Regions from separate parts of the Vibrio coralliirubri genome, predicted to be linked through region 2. Evidence: predicted binding sites of a transcription regulator. Region 2 holds the regulator's gene; the other holds the start of a gene.

Region 1 (3,431 bases), 1.6 Mb from region 2:
TAGCGTCACGGTGCATCTTAGGTGTTTTACCTAATAAGATGTCCATTGGCATGTCGATTGGCGTGTTGTCGAAGTGTGAATCTTCAAGTTTAAGCTCACGCTCTTCCGTTGCTTTACCAACCACTGCGTATGGTGCACGCTCACGCTTACAAATCGCGTCGAATGTTGCCATGTCTTTATCAGCAACTGCCATTACGTAACGCTCTTGAGATTCGTTACACCAGATCTCAAGTGGGCTCATGCCCGGCTCATCGTTTGGTACGTCACGTAAATTGAAGATACCGCCACGCTCGCCATCGTCTACTAGCTCAGGAAGTGCGTTCGAGATACCGCCCGCGCCCACATCGTGGATGAATGCGATTGGGTTTGCATCACCTAGCTGCCAACAACGGTCGATAACTTCCTGACAACGACGCTCCATTTCTGGGTTTTCACGTTGTACAGAAGCGAAATCAAGATCTTCAGAAGAAGAACCAGAATCCATTGAAGATGCCGCACCGCCGCCAAGGCCGATGTTCATCGCAGGACCACCAAGAACGATTAGGCTTGCACCTACTGGGATCTCTTTCTTCTGAACGTGCTCGTCACGGATGTTGCCAAGACCACCCGCTAGCATGATTGGTTTGTGGTAACCACGCACTTCTTCACCTGCGTGAGAGTTTACTTTCTCTTCGTAAGTACGGAAGTAGCCAAGTAGGTTTGGACGACCAAATTCGTTGTTGAATGCCGCGCCACCAAGAGGACCTTCAAGCATGATATCCAGAGCTGTAACGATACGGCTTGGCTTACCAAAGTCAGTTTCCCAAGGTTGAACGAAGTTCGGGATCTTAAGGTTAGATACAGAGAAAGCAACAAGACCCGCTTTTGGCTTACCACCAATACCGGTTGCGCCTTCATCACGAATTTCACCGCCTGAACCTGTCGATGCGCCCGGCCACGGAGAGATTGCAGTTGGGTGGTTATGCGTTTCAACTTTCATCAAGATGTGTGTTTTTTCTTGGTGGTAGCTGTACTGGCGAGTTTCTGGATCTGGGAAGAAACGACCAACTTCAGAACCAGTCATTACCGCTGCGTTATCTTTATAAGCAGACAGAACGTGTTCTGGTGTCGTTTCAAAGGTGTTCTTAATCATCTTGAACAATGATTTTTCTTGCTTAACGCCATCGATAGTCCAATCAGCGTTAAAGATCTTGTGACGACAGTGCTCTGAGTTCGCTTGTGCAAACATCATTAGCTCGATGTCAGTCGGGTTACGACCTAGCTTCTCAGTGAAGCTTTCAAGAAGGTAATCAATCTCATCTTCTGCAAGCGCGAGACCTAGGGTAACGTTTGCTTTTTCAAGCGCTTTACGTCCGCCAGTTAATAGGTCAACTTCCGCATAAGGAGCAGGCTCAGCAACGGTAAATAGTGCAGCCGCTGATTCGAAGTCAGTGAAAACCACTTCCATCATACGGTCGTGCAAGATTGCTTTCAGCTCAACAAGTTGAAGCTCAGAAAGTTCAGCAGAGGTTTCAATGTAGAAAGCAGTACCGCGCTCTAGACGTGACACTTTAGCCAGTCCGCAGTTGTGTGCGATATCTGTTGATTTTGAAGACCAAGGCGAGATAGTGCCCGGGCGTGGCGTTGCAAGCAGCAGTAAACCTTCAGGTTCATGCTCTTCAATCGTTGGACCGTAAGTCAGTAGCTTTTCTAGCTTCTCAACTTCAGACTCATCTAGGTCTGCCGTTAGATCAGCAAAGTGGGCAAACTCAGCGTAAATACCTGTTACAGGTAAGCTTAATTCACGACAAAGCTCTAAAAGCTTGTTAACACGAAACTCAGATAGAGCTGGGGAGCCACGCAAAATTCTCATGTGCTTACGTCTCTTATGCAGTTGATTAAGGTAGTATTGGAATAAATTCAGTGGGTTATAGGAACAACCTAACTGTTTTCTTCGAAGCTATTCCCGAAGGTTGCCAAACCTATGCCGATTCCACCTCTTCAATGCGAGCGCATTATAAAGCATTTCTTTTTGTGACGTAACACCAAAAGCAACCGTTTGCGTGATTTTTTTTATCTTTCTGCGTAAATGGTACTTTTGCTGCATTTATCACCACTTTTACAACTGTTTAATTAAACCTGCTTTGCCAGCCTTGCGGGGTTTGGTATAAAGGGGCTTCCACTTTTCGAGATTTCATTTTGATGCCTAAATTTACGCTCATCTTTTCGTCTAAGTTCCTTCTGCTCGCCATCGCCCTATTTGGGTTAGCTGGATGCCAGATTGAATCTGAACCTAAAAGTGTCCTTGAGCAGATACGAGATCGTGGCGTTCTTCGTGTCGGCACCCTAAATAACCAACTCTCTTATTACATCGGTCCTGATGGCCCTGCTGGCTTGGATTACGAATTAGCTCGTGAATTTGCGCAGGAGCTTGGTGTAAAGCTTGAGGTTAAACCCGCTTACCGTTTGTCTGGCTTGTTCCCTGCACTGCAGAAAGGCGAGATCGATCTTATCGCGACCGGCTTAACGCAAAACAGCAAACTGACACGCGCTTATCGCGCCGCGCCTGCTTATTACTATGTAAGCCAACAGGTCGTATACAAAAAAGGCCAGTGGCGACCAAGAAATCTTGAGCAACTGATCAATTTCGAGAATGAGCGTCAGGCTGACTTTGTTAAAGCACAAACTGAATCAGAAGAGGCGGCGTCTACTGACACATTAACGCCATCTTTGGTCGTGGTGAAAGACTCACACTTTGAGCCAACACTAAAACAGCTGCAGAAAACACACGATGACTTTATCTATGATGCGGTCGGCAATGCTGATATCAACGACCTGCTCAAAGAAGTATCGACTGGCGAGCGCTTATTCACAGTGGCTGACTCGATTGAGCTATCACTGGCACAACGTTTATACCCAGACGTAGCTTTGGCTTTTGAATTGACAGAAGACCAACCTATCTCTTGGTATTTGCAGAAGTCTGAAGATGAAAGCCTTTATGCTCTGTTGATTGAGTTCTTCGGTAACCTAAAACAGTCTGGTGAACTGGCTTCACTGGAAGAGAAATACATCGGCCACATCGGTACTTTTGACTACGTTGATACTCGCGCCTTTATCCGAGCACTGGACAGCAAGCTGCCAAAATGGTCACCGCTATTTCAAAAGTACTCTCAAGAATTTGATTGGCGCTTGATTGCCGCTTTAGCCTACCAAGAATCACACTGGAATCCTGTTGCACGCTCACCAACAGGTGTTCGTGGCATGATGATGTTGACACTGCCAACCGCGAAGAGTGTTGGGGTAACCAACCGTCTCGACCCGAAACAGTCGGTACAAGGCGGGGTTGAATACCTGCGTCGTATCGTTAATCGAGTGCCAGATTCGATCACTCAGCACGAGAAGATCTGGTTTGCCCTAGCCTCATACAATGTCGGTTACGGACACATGATGGA
Region 2 (3,431 bases):
TAATCATTACATACGCGACAAAATAGATAGCGGCAGCCGCAATAAAGTTGCTGTCAATGTAGTCATTTAACACAGCTTGTTGGGCCTTAGCATTTTCAAGCGTTAGGTACTGGCCGAAATTGATGCCTAACAACACGATGGTTACGACCAACACAATACCCAATATCATTTTCTTACTCATTGATACTTCCTCTAAATTTTCAATGCATACCGATAGTATAGATAGACAGGCAAAGCATAGATTAACTTTCACCAGATATAAAAAAAGCCGCAGTAAATGCGGCTTAGTTGTGTATAGAGATTGTACTGACAATGTTAATTGACGCGATTGATAAGCTCTTCGCGACGCTGCTGCGGTATAACAGACCAATGTGTACCATTGATCGCGCCTTCTAGCGCCCAAAGTAGTTCAATACTGACAGAAGACGCATGCGATTCTTTGATGGCGTTAAATGCGTTTACAGAGCCAGATTCATATAAACGTTCTACAGAATCGATCCCTGCCTTTTTCAACATACGCTCGGTAGCGAGTCGAAGATTAGGCAGATCTTTGAGTCGGGTCGGCTTAGCAGAAGACTGCTCAGCTTTTTCTTCTTTAGCAAAACCTAGAGACGTGGTTGCAAGCTGCAAGATTTTCTCTTGGTCTTGCCAGAGGCCTTCAGGTAAAGCGAAATATTTAGTAACGACAGGGAAACCACGTTTTTTGTAGACGTACGGTTGAAACCCTTGTTGTTCGAATTGTTTCGTTGTGCCTTTGTCTGCGCGTATGTGCAACTGGTCATTTACAACCAGAGCAAACATAGTGTCATCAGCAAAAAGACCGAAGCCACCAAACATTGAGCGTGATTTTATTTTTCCTAGGGACTCAAATAACTTCATCGAGTCCTTTAGTATCGGTTTATCCATGTTATTTATCTCGGTGTATTTGAACTACGCCACCAAATAAGCAGGTCCGAGAGATTAGCAAAATGTTGCAATTAAATTGTCAATAAGCCGTAAATTACTAAATTATTAGTAGTTACTGCATTTTGCCATCGGTAACCCCGCTACCATACCAACGAGTGGTTTAGGCCGGAAGCTTTGCGTCTCACTCTTTCGAGTGGTTTGCCCTGTGCGTGACTGATTGAATAGAATAAAGTTTTTGTTGAATGAAGCTCACAGTTGATATTTCAAAATGTGATATTGCTTCAATTAATGATCTTTCCGTTGTGCATCTGGGTTCATTATAGTTGCTGATAAAAAAAGCGCACCTAAAGGTGCGCTTGATGAAATTAAACTCGAATTATCAATTAATTTAACGTTTTAACTGTACTTCGTTCAACAATTTCAGGGTGCATTTCGAAGACGCGTTTTTCGTGGTCTTTGTCTTTGATGCGCTCTAATAGAATTTCGAATGCATTCTTACCAACACGACGCTTTGGTTGGTGAACGGTCGTTAGCGGCGGAGAGAAGTATTCAGCCAGTTCGATGTTGTCGTAACCGATCACTGAGATATCTTCTGGAATGCGAATGCCTTTTTCTTGCAGGCGGCTCATTAAGCCGAGTGCCATTGTGTCGTTAAAGCAGAATACCGCCGTTGGACGATCTTCCATCTCAACGATTTGTTCTGCAGCAAGAACAGCCGTATCACACTCGAAGTTACCTTCGATGATCATATTTTCATCGGCAGAAATCTTAGCTTCGTTAAGTGCACGCTTGTAACCGGCAATACGTTCAACACATGCTGCTTTGTCTAAGTGGCCACTTAAACATGCAATCTTAGAGTGACCGCGTTCAATAAGGTATTTGGTCGCTAGGTAGCCACCTTCTTCAGAGTTATCGATGATCTTATCAGCCTGAGAGCTCTCAGGGCCCCAGTCCATGATAACTTTAGGGATGTCAGCGTGACGGTCTAACATCTCTCTTAGTTCTTCAGTTAGGTCAGAACACATAACTAAGATGCCATCTACACGTTTCTCTGCAAGCATTCGAATGTAGTCACGTTGCTTCTCATAGATACCGCCCGTATTACACAGGATCAAAGTGTAACCTTGACGGTAGCAGTAGCTCTCAACACCATCGATAACTTCAGAGAAGAATAGGTTAGTTGATTGAGTCACTAGCATGCCGATAGTGCGTGTTGTATTACATTTCAAGCTACGAGCAACAGCACTTGGTGCATAGTTCAGTTCATCTACGGCTTTGTTTACTTTTTCTTGAGTTGCTTCTGCAACAAAGCGAGTTTTATTGATTACGTGAGAAACGGTTGTTGTTGATACGCCGGCTAAGCGAGCGACATCTTTTATAGTGGCCATGGTTTTATCCTATTAGAAGCTACTTTCCCAAAGTACGGAATAAAGTAGCCGTTAAGCTACCTAACTAAGAGCTTAAATTTGTAGGGCTCTTTGGGTACTAAAGTGCTAAAAAACAAAAAACCGCTATTGAGCGGCTTGTCTTAACACCGAAATGCTCTGAACTTTAATAAGCATAGCATTTCGTGAATGTTTCATATTTTATCGTTTGCGGTCACAATTTTAGACTGACTAGAAACTACTCGCAATAAAATTCACCCAGAAATCCGGGTGAATTGTCACATTCTACTGAATTTATTTACCTAGTCATCCAATAAGCTATTCACCAGCTAAATATTGAGTGTCTAATTGACAGAATGCGAGTAGCAAAGATGAGACACTAGCGTAGAAACCGAATTCATCAACGTCATGACATTTCACGTTGAACTTTGGTACCCAAGTCAGCAGTTGTTGGTCGATAAACTGCTGTTGAACGGCAAATGAATTCTCTAGCTCTTCTTCAATATCCGTTTCGTTTGAACGAATGATCAAGTTACCAAGGAAATCGAGTTCGATAGCAATGTGGTCTGCTGGCTCTTTTAGATCTTGGTTCACAACTAAGTTGTGCTTAGCCATGATCTCTTCCATATCTTTTGCTGGCTTATCATTCAAAAGGCCAGTTTCGCCGATATACATAGAAGCGTAAGGAAGAGCGCCGTGTTTATCTGTCTTTAAGAAAAGGTCGCAAAAGTCTGCAGACAGTTCTAGCTGGGCATCTTCACGTGTTTGTAGACGGTTCAGCGCATCCACTAACTTATCAATCGCTGGCTTTAGTGTTTCATTTTCGCCTAAACCAGTTAGGAAAGAACGAATTTCAACAGAGTGGTAGTGATCGAGTTCTTCTTGAGTGAGCTCTTTGGCAAATAAGCTTGATAGCCACCAGTATATTTCTGCTCTTTGCTCGTTGAACGCTTTCGTATCTTTCATTTGTTAGATCCTGACTTAGTCTTGTGATGTTGCTTATATACATCTTGAAGTCACTTGGGCATAAGCACACCAAGGCTGAATAACAAGGTTATTTGCGAAACGCAAAGTTACTCGTTAGTAGTAATGCCTATATTGAATTGCGATGGACGATAAATAGCAAGGTTTAAGATTGTC

The links. The regulator PurR, encoded in region 2, represses purine synthesis genes. The targets are predictions, from matches to a motif close to TNANGNAAACGTTTNCNTNA.
Region 1: a site for PurR is predicted at 2,027-2,046, ahead of purL (phosphoribosylformylglycinamidine synthase). Genes of this name have one in related genera too.

The regions. Positions count from the first base shown of each region.
Region 1 covers NZ_AP025470.1:2,898,166-2,901,596, forward strand. Annotated here, with positions in the region: gene purL (phosphoribosylformylglycinamidine synthase) at 1-1,852, opposite strand, end outside; gene mltF (membrane-bound lytic murein transglycosylase MltF) at 2,182-3,431, shown strand, end outside.
Region 2 covers NZ_AP025470.1:1,263,196-1,266,626, forward strand. Annotated here, with positions in the region: gene OCV20_RS05945 (TVP38/TMEM64 family protein) at 1-181, opposite strand, end outside; gene OCV20_RS05950 (TfoX/Sxy family DNA transformation protein) at 316-906, opposite strand; cyclic di-GMP riboswitch class I at 1,034-1,119, opposite strand; gene purR (HTH-type transcriptional repressor PurR) at 1,290-2,294, opposite strand; gene torD (molecular chaperone TorD) at 2,610-3,257, opposite strand.